One region of the Herbaspirillum sp. WGmk3 genome, then DNA from elsewhere that is predicted to be linked to it. Evidence: predicted binding sites of a transcription regulator. Region 1 holds the regulator's gene; each other region holds the start of a gene.
What was found. The regulator HrcA, encoded in region 1, represses chaperone genes, less so after heat shock. The targets are predictions, from matches to a motif close to TTAGCACTCNNNNNNNNNGAGTGCTAA.
Positions count from the first base shown of each region.

Region 2: groES (co-chaperone GroES) is a predicted target of HrcA. The motif match lies at 738-764, and genes of this name have one in related genera.
Region 3: rpoH (RNA polymerase sigma factor RpoH) is a predicted target of HrcA. The motif match lies at 2,442-2,468, and genes of this name have one in related genera.

Region 1 is NZ_JAKYWT010000005.1:512,726-516,988, reverse strand. It holds gene MKD49_RS20900 (NAD kinase) at 1-449, opposite strand, end outside; gene MKD49_RS20895 (HAD family hydrolase) at 486-1,214, shown strand; gene hrcA (heat-inducible transcriptional repressor HrcA) at 1,286-2,314, shown strand; gene fur (ferric iron uptake transcriptional regulator) at 2,435-2,860, opposite strand; gene MKD49_RS20880 (outer membrane protein assembly factor BamE) at 3,073-3,621, shown strand; gene dapB (4-hydroxy-tetrahydrodipicolinate reductase) at 3,667-4,263, shown strand, end outside.
Region 2 is NZ_JAKYWT010000006.1:232,575-236,837, forward strand. It holds gene MKD49_RS22265 (TonB-dependent siderophore receptor) at 1-497, opposite strand, end outside; gene groES (co-chaperone GroES) at 881-1,171, shown strand; gene groL (chaperonin GroEL) at 1,315-2,964, shown strand; gene MKD49_RS22280 (porin) at 3,219-4,263, opposite strand, start outside.
Region 3 is NZ_JAKYWT010000003.1:186,491-190,753, forward strand. It holds gene ftsY (signal recognition particle-docking protein FtsY) at 1-451, shown strand, start outside; gene MKD49_RS12810 (cell division ATP-binding protein FtsE) at 456-1,148, shown strand; gene ftsX (permease-like cell division protein FtsX) at 1,145-2,068, shown strand; gene rpoH (RNA polymerase sigma factor RpoH) at 2,628-3,527, shown strand; gene MKD49_RS12825 (SCO family protein) at 3,616-4,206, opposite strand; gene cyoE (heme o synthase) at 4,219-4,263, opposite strand, start outside.

The sequences.
Region 1 (4,263 bases):
CGGAAGATCTCGCTGCCCTCGCGGTAGACCCGCGCTTCCAGCAGCGAACGCGACTCGGCTTCGACCTTGCCTTCCAGCATGTCGGCCAGAGCCGGTATCATGCGGTCCTGGGCAATATCGGTGATGAAGCCCAGGCGGCCCTGGTTGATGCCGATCAGCGGCACGTTGTAGGGTGCCAGCTGGCGCGCAATGCCGAGCATGGTGCCGTCGCCGCCGACCACGATGGCCACGTCGGCGTGATGCCCGATCTGCTCGGGCGTCATGCTGTCATAGCCTTGCAGGGCGATGTTCTCGGCGGTCTCGGACTCGAAGACCACGGTGTGGCCATGCGACTCCAGGAACACCGCGATGTCCGACAAGATCTGCGCGATGCCGACGGCCTGGAACTTGCCGACGATGGCGACGGTTTTGGGTACGGCTGCCTGAACGGGTAATTTGATGGGCCACATGCTGCGGATTAGACCATAATTTGAGATGACATTGTAATGAAACCAAGCGCTTCCTCCCTGCCCTCCTCGCCCGCCTCTTCGCCCATCGAGGCGGTCCTGTTCGATCTCGACGATACCCTGTGGGCCATCGAACCGGTGCTGGTGCGCGCCGAAGGCCTGCTCTACGACTGGCTGCGCGAGCATGCGCCCGCGGTGGTGGCGGCCCATACGATTGCCAGCCTGCGCGAACGCCGCATGGCCCTGATGAAGACCGACCCGATGTATCGCATCGACCTCTGGAAGCTGCGCCACACGGCGCTCTCCGAGGTCTTCCGCGAGCATGACGTGGACCTGGCGCTGGTCGACCCGGCCATGGCCCTGTTCTCCGAAGCCCGCAGCACGGTGGCGCTGTTCGATGACGTCGAACCGGCGCTGCTGCGCATGAAGGGCCGGCTCACGCTGGGTTCGGTCTCCAACGGCTTTGCCGACCTGGAGCGCATCGGCCTGGCCGGGCACTTCGGGGTCTCGATTGCGGCGCATCGCTTCGGCCGCGCCAAACCGGATCCGGCCATCTTCCATGCCGCCTGCGAGGCCCTGCAGGTCGCCCCGGCAGCCACCGTCTATGTGGGCGACGATCCGCTGCTGGACGTACAAGGTGCGCAGCGGGCCGGTTTGCGGGCAGTATGGATGAACCGTTTCGACCGCACCCTGCCCGAGGGCATCACGCCCGACGCCATCTGCCGCGACCTGCATGAGCTGCACGACTGGCTGCAGGCGCAAGCCTGAACCTTTGTTCAATTTTTGGAAGAACTGACGCGGCCGTCACATTTACCGGATATGCCGCTAGAATATGCCCCATGCAACTCGATAACCGCGCCCGCACACTCCTGAAGGCCCTGGTCGAACGGTACATCGCCGACGGCCAGCCAGTGGGCTCGCGCGCCCTGTCGAAACTGTCGGGCCTGGAACTGTCGCCGGCGACCATCCGCAACATCATGGCCGATCTCGAAGAGATGGGCTTCGTCGCCAGCCCGCACACCTCGGCCGGCCGCGTGCCCACGCCGCGCGGCTATCGCATGTTCGTCGACACGCTGCTCACCGTCGAGGCCATCGACGAGAGCGCCCTCGAAGGCCGCCTGCAGGCACGCCTGCAGCACAGCGGCTCGCCGCAGAAGATCATCACCAATGCGGCCCAGGTGCTGTCCTCGCTGTCGCAGTTCGCCGGCGTGGTGATGACGCCCAAGCGCGAATCGATGTTCCAGCAGATCGAGTTCCTGCGGCTGTCGGAAAAGCGCATCCTGCTGGTCATCGTCGACCAGGGTGGCGACGTGCAGAACCGCATGCTCCTGACCGACGTCGACTACACCCCGAGCCAGCTGACCCAGGCCGCCAACTACATCAACCAGCATTACGCCGGGCAGTCCTTCGACCAGGTGCGCATCCACCTGCAGGGCGAACTGCGCCAGCTGCGCGACGACATGACCGCGCTCATGCAGGCCGCCGTCGAAGCCGGCAGCGACGCCATGAACGAAGAGGCCGACAACAACGTGGTCATCTCCGGCGAACGCAACCTGCTGTCGGTGACCGACCTGTCTTCCAACATGAATTCGCTGCGCCGCCTGTTCGACATGTTCGAGCAGAAGACCGGGCTCTTGCAGCTGCTGGATGTGTCCAGCAAGGCCACGGGCGTACAGATCTTCATCGGCGGCGAATCGCAGCTGGTGCCCATGGATGACATGAGCATCGTCACCGCCCCCTACGAGGTCAACGGCCGCATCGTCGGCACCCTGGGCGTGATCGGACCGACCCGCATGGCCTACGAACGCGTCATTCCCATCGTCGACATCACGGCCAAGCTGCTTTCCAGCGCCTTGAGCCAGCACTGATCGCTGCCAGCACAACCATCGCGCCAGGACGCAAAAAAGCCATGTGAGACCTCACATGGCTTTTTTACATTTTCCTTCATGCAGCCTTGCCGGAATCAAGCCAGGCAAGCGAAAGCAAACTTACTTCTTCACTTTCTTGCAGTTTTTGCAATGACCGTAGAGGGCCAGGGCATGGTCGGCGATCTCGAAACCGTGCTCCTGGGCAATCTTGAGCTGGCGTTTCTCGATTTCGGCGTCGAAGAATTCCTCGACCTTGCCGCAATCCAGGCAGACCAGGTGGTCGTGGTGCGAGCCCTCGTTGAGTTCGAAGACGGCCTTGCCGGTCTCGAAGTGATTGCGCTGGAGCAGGCCGGCCTGTTCGAACTGGGTCAGCACGCGGTAGACGGTGGCCAGACCAACGTCGAGGTTGTCGGACAGCAATTGTTTGTAGACGTCTTCGGCGCTCAAGTGGCGCACGGAGGTGTTCTGGAAGATTTCGAGGATCTTCAGGCGCGGCAGGGTCGCCTTCAGGCCGCTGGCCTTCAGTTCGGATGGATTGTTCGGCATGGTAGAGTGGGTTCCCGGGTTTTACTGGTCTCGAACAGGCGCGGCGGTCCACTGGGAAGACCCGGCGGACCGTTCCGGCGGGGCGGTGGGGAACGCCCTTTTACACCCGGAACGCACTCATGCCTATTTAAGAAGTAAGTTCTAGCTTATCATATAGCGCTTTAGGCTCATGGCTCAACCCGGTTGAAATCTTTATGCGCATGCTTTCCCGAATGAAGTCCCGTCATCACACCACCGCCATCGGCGTCCTGGCTGCACTGGCCGTCTCGCTGGCCGGCTGCTCCTCGACCAAGGCACCGGAACAGGCAGCACCCACCGATACTTCGGGCGTGAAGGTGACCGGCAAGAGCAACAGCCTGTTCGGCTTCTTCAAGCCCTACCGCATCGACATCCAGCAAGGCAACTTCGTCTCCAAGGAAATGGTGGCGCAACTGCGCCCCGGCCTGACCCGCGACCAGGTGCGCTTCGTGCTGGGCACGCCGCTGCTGACCGACATGTTCCACAGCAACCGCTGGGACTACGATTTCCGTCTGGCCAAGGGCAACGGCGAGATCATGACCAGCCGTGTCTCGGTGTTCTTCAAGGATGACCTGCTGGATCACGTCGAAGGCGGCCAGAACCTGCCCACCGAAAGCGAATACCTGACCCTGATCACCGATGCCAAGGTCGGTGCCAAGGCCGGCTTCAGCGACAAACCCAAGGACGACAGCGAGATCAAGCCAGCCTCGCCGGTGGCGCCTTCCTCGGCCACCAACAAGTAAGCCAGGCAAGCCCCGTCCTTCGCACTTCTTTCTTCCGAGTTTTACATGACTGCACTGAATATCGCGGTGACCGGCGCTTCCGGGCGCATGGGCCGCATGCTGATCGAAGCCATCCTCAACGCCGAGGGCCTGCACCTCTCTGGCGCCCTGGATACGCCCGCCTCGCCTGCCATCGGCACCGATGCCGGCCTGTTCCTGGGCAAGACCACCGGCGTGATCATCGAATCCGACCTGGCACGCGGCCTGGCCGGTGCTGACGTGCTGATCGATTTCACCCGTCCGGAAGGCACGCTCAAGCACCTGGAATACTGCGCCGCCCACGGCGTGAAGGTCGTCATCGGCACCACCGGTTTCGAGGCTGAAGGCAAAGCCGCCATCGCCGAATTCGCCAAGCGCACCGCCATCATGGCCGCGCCCAACATGAGCGTGGGCGTCAACGTCACGTTGAAGCTGCTGGAACTGGCCGCCAAGAATTTCTCGCACGGCTACGACATCGAGATCATCGAAGCCCACCACCGCCACAAGGTCGACGCCCCCTCCGGCACTGCGCTGAAGATGGGCGAAGTCATCGCCGATGCGCTGGGCAAGAAGCTCGACGATGTCGCCGTCTACGCCCGCGAAGGCGTCACCGGTGAACGCGAC
Region 2 (4,263 bases), on a different contig from region 1:
CCGCCACGGATGACGTCGATCGATTCGATGTTGTTCAGGCTCAGGGGCGCAAACGAAAGCTGGGGCTGGCCATAGGGTGCCACCGACAAGGGGATGCCATCCAGCAGGACGGTGGAGCGCGGCGAAAAGCGTCCGGTCAGACCGCGCACGCCGATGTTCAAGGCAATGGCGCTGCCGGAGGTACCGGCGCTGTCGCTGGACTGCACGCCGGGAATGCGGCGCATCACCTCGCCGATGCTGACGGCGCCGGTGCTGTCGATCTCCTGCTTCTTGACCACGGTGCGGGCACCGGGATAGGTCTTCACGCTGCTCTCGAAGCCAGTGCCGAGCCAATCGCTGCTGACCTGGATCGGTTCCAGCCCCGCCGGCCCGTCGGGCGCCGCGGACTGCTGCGCCATGCCGGCCAGCGGGAAGCCGAGCATCACGAGCGAGGCAAGGGTTGAGGTGGCGATACGCAGATCGCGTGCATGGTTGAAAGGGGCCTGATTGTTCTTCATTGCATTTCGGTCCAATAAAAATACTGGCGAACCTCCGCCGTTCATTTCTTATAAAAAAGGCTCTTCCGGACTGATCCGAAAGAGCCGCAATAATAATGATTCGCATTCTATTTTTTACATATTCAGAGCCATGCCTGCATTTCTCTTAACTGGCCTCGAATTTTTTGAGTGCCGGTGCGCGGACCAGGCGCGCAAACACGGCAATTGACGCCTTGAAAATTCCCCAACCCATCCCTATACTTAGCACTCGTCACGGCAGAGTGCTAACAGCGCCGCCGGGCGCAATCCCCTTTTTCATGCGGTGACGTCTGCTGCATTTGGAAGAAAACCGTTGCAGGCATCGCCGCAATCAATGCTAACTTATTGAAAATTAAGGAGTTCTCATGAATCTTCGCCCTTTGCACGATCGCGTTATCGTCAAGCGCCTCGACCAGGAAACCAAGACTGCTTCCGGTATCGTTCTGCCTGACGCAGCGACCGAAAAGCCGGACCAAGGCGAAGTCCTGGCCGTCGGCAACGGCAAGATCCTGGAAGATGGCAAGGTCCGTCAACTGGCCGTGAAGGTCGGCGACCGCGTTCTGTTCGGCAAGTACTCCGGCCAGGCCGTGAAGATCGATGGCCAGGAACTGCTGGTCATGCGCGAAGAAGACCTGTTCGCCGTCGTCGAGAAGTAATTCGGCATCCGGCCTTCCTTTTCCTTCTATATAGATAGAGAAAACGTGAAGGCCATCGGCAACAAGACAGCAGCCGGTGCTCCCTGAATCTTCAGGCCCGAGCCCGGCGACATGAACTGAACCGAATTTCTGGAGAATCCAACATGGCAGCAAAGCAAGTTATTTTCGGCGATGAAGCACGCGCCAAGGTCGTCAACGGCGTCAACATCCTGGCCAACGCAGTCAAGGTCACCCTGGGCCCCAAGGGCCGCAACGTTGTGCTGGAGCGCAGCTTCGGCGCCCCGACCGTGACCAAGGACGGCGTTTCCGTCGCCAAGGAAATCGAACTGAAGGACAAGCTGGAAAACATGGGTGCCCAGCTGGTCAAGGAAGTCGCTTCCAAGACCTCCGACAACGCCGGTGACGGCACCACCACCGCAACCGTGCTGGCTCAAGCCATCGTGCGCGAAGGCTTCAAGTACGTCGCCGCAGGCTTCAACCCGACCGACCTGAAGCGCGGTATCGACAAGGCTGTCACCGCCATCGTCGGTGAAGTGAAGAACCTGGCCAAGCCCACCACCACCTCCAAGGAAATCGCTCAAGTCGGCTCGATCTCGGCCAACTCCGACGCGGACATCGGCGACATCATCGCCAAGGCCATGGAAAAGGTCGGCAAGGAAGGCGTCATCACCGTGGAAGACGGCAAGTCGCTGGAAAACGAACTGGACATCGTCGAAGGTATGCAATTCGACCGTGGCTACCTGTCGCCGTACTTCATCAACAACCAAGAGAAGCAGATCGTCGCTCTGGACAATCCCTTCATCCTGCTGTTCGACAAGAAGATCTCCAACATCCGTGACCTGCTGCCGGTGCTGGAACAAGTCGCCAAGGCTGGCCGTCCGCTGCTGATCGTGGCTGAAGACGTCGAAGGCGAAGCCCTGGCTACCCTGGTGGTCAACAACATCCGTGGCATCCTGAAGACCGCTGCCGTCAAGGCTCCTGGTTTCGGCGACCGCCGCAAGGCCATGCTGGAAGACATCGCCATCCTGACCGGCGGCCAAGTGATCGCCGAAGAAGTCGGCCTGACCCTGGAAAAGGCTACCCTGGCTGAACTGGGCCAAGCCAAGCGCGTTGAAATCGGCAAGGAAAACACCACCATCATCGACGGCAACGGCGAAGCCGCTGGCATCGAAGCTCGCGTGGCAATGATCCGCACCCAGATCGGCGAAGCGACCTCCGACTACGACCGTGAAAAGCTGCAAGAGCGCGTGGCCAAGCTGGCCGGCGGTGTTGCACTGATCAAGGTTGGCGCTGCCACCGAAGTCGAAATGAAGGAAAAGAAGGCCCGCGTCGAAGACGCCCTGCACGCTACCCGCGCTGCTGTTGAAGAAGGCGTCGTGCCTGGCGGTGGCGTGGCCCTGCTGCGCGCTCGCGCCAACGTCAAGGACCTGAAGGGTGACAACCCGGATCAGGAAGCTGGCATCAAGATCGTGCTGCGCGCCATCGAAGAGCCGCTGCGCCAGATCGTCTTCAACGCCGGCGACGAGCCGTCGGTGGTGGTGAACAAGGTGCTGGAAGGTTCGGGCAACTTCGGCTACAACGCTTCCAACGGCACCTACGGTGACCTGGTGGAACTGGGCGTGCTGGATCCGGCCAAGGTGACCCGTTCGGCGCTGCAAAACGCTGCCTCCGTGGCCAGCCTGATCCTGACCACCGACGCCCTGGTGGCCGAAGTGACCGAGGACAAGCCGGCCGGCATGCCTGGCGGCATGGGTGGTATGGGTGGCATGGGCGGCATGGACGGCATGATGTAATTGGCCTTCCGGCTGCGGGCCATGCGTCGCATGGCCTGTGCTGCAAGTAAAAAACCCGCATCAGCGATGATGCGGGTTTTTTGTTGGGCGGCGATCGGAGCGGAGCCGGAGTGCAAGGCTTCCTCCCCGATCTCGCGCAACTGAGTTGACCGAGCATCGACCTCACAAAGGTTTCTGCATAAAAAAAAGACCCGCATCCTTGCAGATGCGGGCCAAAACATCGGGCTCCCACGAGCCCGATGCAGTGCCAGAACTTAGAAGGTGTGGCTCAGGCCGGCGTTGATGCCGGTCTGACTGCGATCACTACCTGGTACGCGGTCGCTGGCCAGGCCAACGCTGTACATGTCGGACGTACGCAGGTTGCGGATGACGGCATAGGTAGAAGTGCGCTTGGACAGGTCATACTTGGCACCCAGGTTGATCTGCACCATGCGGCCATCGACGGTGCGAACGAACTTGGCGCGGGTGTATTGCAGGCTGCTGATCAAGGACAGCGACGGCGAGATCCGATAGTTCACGCCCAGGTCCAGCGTCTGGCTCGACTCGTTGTTGGCACCGCCGATGGTGTAGTCGCCCTTCTCGACAGCGTCGTAGCGCTCGATCTTCTTGTTCGGGTCGGTCCAGGCGGCAAAGCTGTCGAACTTCGGATCGAAGCTGCGACGCGCTGCCGTCAGCGGCAGCTTCACGCGCGAATACGAACCATACACACGCGCCGGGCCGAACTGATAGGCAGCAGCCAGGGTCCAGGTCTTCAGGCAGGTGTCGCCGTACTTGCCGCCACCGTTGCAGGCTGCCGCGCCGTTGACATCGCTGGCGGACTTGCCGCCCATCTTGCTCTGGAAGTAGCCCAGGCCGATGTTCAGCGGACCGTTGGCATAGGTACCGCCCAGGCCGAAGGACTGACCGGCACCGGTATTGCCGGCTTGCTCACCGAAGCCATAGATGACGCTACCGGTGAAACCGTTAAAGTTCGGGGTGTTGTAGCGGATGGAGTTGTTGACGCGCTCGCCGTTGGTACGATCCAGGTTCAGCGAATGAACACGGCTGACCACGCCACCGAAGTCGCCCGGGGAGGTAATGCTGCCCACGTCATCCAACACATCCTTCTGGCGACCGACCAGCACCGTACCGAAGTTGCCCGACAGGCCCACGGTCGCCTGACGGCCCCACAGCAGCTTGCCCTGACCCGCTTCGCCGGTATCGACACTGAAACCGTTCTCGATGGTGAACAAGACCTTGATGCCGCCACCCAGGTCTTCCACGCCCTTGACGCCCAGGCGCGAACCCTTCATCAGGCCG
Region 3 (4,263 bases), on a different contig from region 1:
CGAGCGCAACAACGTCCAGGTGATCGCGCAGGAATCCGGCGATCCGGCCGCCGTCGCCTATGACTCGGTGCATTCGGCACAGGCGCGCGGCACCCATGTGGTGATGGTCGATACCGCCGGCCGCCTGCCGACGCAATTGCACCTGATGGATGAACTCAAGAAGATCAAGCGGGTCATTGCCAAGGCGATGAACTCGGCACCGCATGAAGTGCTGCTGGTCATCGACGGCAACACCGGCCAGAATGCGCTGGCCCAGGTCAAGGCCTTCGATGATGCGCTGGGGCTGACCGGCCTGGTGGTGACCAAGCTGGATGGCACCGCCAAGGGCGGCATCCTGGCCGCCATCGCCAAGACCCGCCCGGTGCCGCTGTACTTCATCGGCGTGGGCGAGAAGATCGAAGACCTGCAGCCGTTCAATGCCACCGAATTCGTCGATGCCCTCCTGAGTTGAACCGATGATTGAATTTACCCGGGTTTCCAAGCAATACGCGCGCGAGGTCTATGCCCTGCGCGACATTACGTTGTCGGTGAAGAAGGGCGAATTGATCTTTTTGGCCGGCCCTTCCGGTGCCGGCAAGTCCACGCTGCTGAAGATGATCGCGGCCATCGAGCGGCCCACTTCGGGCAAGCTCACCGTCAGCGGCACCGACATCGCGGGCTTGAAACCTTCCGGCCTGCCCTACCTGCGGCGCAACCTGGGGCTGATCTTCCAGCAGCAGAAGCTGTTGCTGGACCGCAATCTGCTGGCCAACGTGATGCTGCCGCTGATCGTGACCGGCTCTTCCCGCCCGGATGCGGAAAAGCGCGCCCGCGCCGCGCTCGACAAGGTCGACCTGCTGGAGAAGGCCATGTGCGAGCCGCTGGAACTGTCCGGCGGTGAGCAGCAGCGCGTGGCCATTGCACGCGCCATCGTCAACCGTCCGCAGATCATTCTGGCTGACGAGCCGACGGCCAATCTGGACCGGGCCAATGCCAACAAGGTGCTGGCCGCCTTGAAATCCTTCCACGGCGTGGGCGTGACCTGCCTGATCTCGACCCACGACGAAAATTTCCTCACCGGTGCCGACCGCATCATCTACCTGGACCGTGGCCGCATCGTCGATGGCTGGCACAACGGCGTGGCCAATCCCGTGGAGGTGTCGCCATGAACTGGCTCCGACAGCATTTCGCCGCCATTGCGGACGCCCTGCGCCACCTGCTGCGCTCGCCGGGCAATTTCCTGTTGAACGTGCTGGTGGTCTCGATTGCGCTGGCGCTGCCCTTTGCCGGCCTCTCGGCGCTGGAAAACGTGCGCCCGATCTCGGAGCAGATGTCGGTGGAGCCGGAGATCAGCATCTTCATGAAACCCGATGCCAGCCGCGAGGCCGCGCAGGCCGTGGGCAAGACCATCAGCCAGGTGTTGAAGGACAGCAACACCAATGGCAAGGTCGAGTTCATCCCGCGCGAGAAGGCCTTCGATGCGATGAAGAGCAAGACCGGCCTGGCCGATGTGCTCGCCACGCTGGGCAGCAATCCGCTGCCGGACAGCTACGTGGTGCGCCTGCCCGGCTTCGAGAACGCCATGAATGCCAGCCGGGTGGATGACATCGCCCAGCAGCTCAAGAAGCAGCCGGGCGTGGATACGGTGCAGATCGATTCCGAATGGGTCAAGCGCCTGGCGGCGCTGCTGCGCATCCTGCGGCTGGTGCTGCTGTTCCTGGGGATCACGCTGGGGGCGGTGGTGGTGGCGGTCGTTTTCAACACGATTCGCCTGCAGGTCATGACGCAGCGCGACGAAATCGAGGTCTCGCGGCTGTTCGGGGCGACCAATTCCTTCATCTATCGTCCGTTCTATTACACCGGCGCGCTGCTGGGCCTGTGTGCGGGCGCGGTGGCGCTGGGGCTGGTGGTGGCGGCGCAGCAGCCGCTCAATGAAGCCATCCTGGATTTCGCCCACCTGTATGCCTCGGAATTCCAGCTGGCCCTGCCCAGCCCCATGGCCATCGGCCTGCTGCTGGCCATCAGCGGCTTGTTGGGCTTGTTCGGGGCGATGCTGTCGGTGCGCAGGCAGTTGGCCAGGAAGGCTTGAGCGCCACCTCAGCCATCCGGTTCGCCTGGCCTGAAAGCCCGCTCATGCGGGCTTTCCTTTTTTGACAGGAACATTCACCTGATCCTGCTGCCCATACAATAAGAGCGGCGTCAGATCGTCTTCTACTTGAAGCCAAGTTCATTTGACCGGTTTACCACCCCCCCAGCACCGAAGCTTCCCAATGCAGGATGGCCATTTCCTGCGCCTTGCCCCTCACTTGGCGCGCTGCAAAAAAGTGTTACAAGTTTCTGGCCCCCTTTTGACCCCAATCGCAACTTTTGTCGCCCAAAGGCGACTAATATGAAGGGGAAGTAATGCAATGATTAGCTGAGCAGCAATAGTTCTTGGCTATCAACACCGCACCATCATGCAATTAGCACTCTTGGGTGACGAGTGCTAGAATACCTATTGAATTGCTCCAGTTTTATCGGAGCACTGCAGCAAACAGCGTCTGGCCACGTTGGCCGCGCCGGGGAAGTTGGCAACATTGCCCCCGGCAACCGAAGCATCCGCTTCCTACCGTTTCATACTGTTTCCGCAAAGGAACCAAGGAGAATCCATGAAAACTGCGTCTGCACACACTGCACTCATGCCTGCCGAGTCCAATGCACTCGCGCTGGGTTTTTCCGGCAGCCTGGGCAATATCGACGCGTATATCTCGGCAGTGAACCGCCTGCCCATGCTGACCCACGAAGAAGAGGTCAAGCTGGCGCGCGACCTGCGTGAAAAGAACGACCTGGGCGCCGCTCAGAAGATGGTGCTGTCGCACCTGCGCCTGGTGGTGTCGATTGCCCGTGGCTATCTCGGCTACGGCCTGCCGCACGCCGACCTGATCCAGGAAGGCAATATCGGCCTGATGAAGGCCGTCAAGCGCTTCGACCCGGCCCAGAACGTGCGTCTGGTGTCTTATGCCATGCACTGGATCAAGGCCGAGATCCACGAGTACATCCTGAAGAACTGGCGTCTCGTGAAGGTCGCGACCACCAAGGCCCAGCGCAAGCTGTTCTTCAACCTGCGCAGCCACAAGGAAGGCCTGGACGCGATGACGCCGGCCCAGGTCGAGGCCCTGGCCAAGACCCTGGACGTCAAGCGCGAAGAAGTGATCGAGATGGAAACCCGTCTGTCCGGTCGCGACATCGCCCTGGAGTCGCCCACCGATGATGAAGATGACAAGTTCGCCCCCATCGCCTACCTGTCCTCCGACAATTCGGAACCGACCCGCGTGATCGAAGCCAAGCAGTACGACCGCCTGCAATCCGAAGGCCTGGAAGCGGCCCTGTCCAAGCTGGATGACCGTTCGCGCCGCATCGTCGAAGCCCGCTGGCTGGCCAATGACGATGGCTCGGGTGCGACCCTGCATGAGCTGGCTGACGAGTTCGGCGTGTCGGCCGAGCGTATCCGCCAGATCGAAGCAGTCGCGCTGAAGAAGATGAAGACCTCGCTGCAGGCTTATTCCTGATCCGGATTTCATTCAGATCAGCAGCAATGAAAAAGGCACCCTCGGGTGCCTTTCTTTTTATCCAAACGATTTATATCGTTTCAAGCCATCACGACAGCAGCAGCTTGATGTCATGCGCCAGCGTCTGCGGCCCTTGTCCGTGCTTGACGAACAGGCGGATGTGTCCCTGCGGATCGAACACGTAGCTGCCCGCCGTGTGATCCATCGTATAGCTGCCCGGCTGCTTGCCCGGCACCTTCTGGTAGAACACCTTGAATTCCTTGGCCACCTTCTCGGTCTGCTGCAGGTCGCCGCGCAAGCCAAGGAAACGCTTGTCGAAGGCCGGCACGTATTGCGCCAGCACTTCCTGGGTATCGCGCTCCGGATCGACGGTCACGAAGAGCACCTGCACGCGGTCGGCGTCCGGTCCCAGTTCCTTCATCACGTTGGACATCTCGACCATGGTGGTCGGGCACACGTCCGGGCACTGGGTATAGCCGAAGAACATCACCACCACCTTGCCCTTGAAATCGGCCAGAGTGCGCGGCTTGCCGGTATGGTCGGTCAGGGCGAAGTCCTTCGCGTAATCCAGCCCGGTGACATCGGTATTGTTGAACTTCAGTTCAGGCTTGGACGGCCCGCAGGCCGCCAGCAGCGTTGCGCAGCCGGCCAGCAGCAGCGCCGAGAGGAATCGTTTCATGCGTTCAAGGAATCAGAAACTGCGGAACAGGAAGTAATGGTCCACCAGCAGCACCGC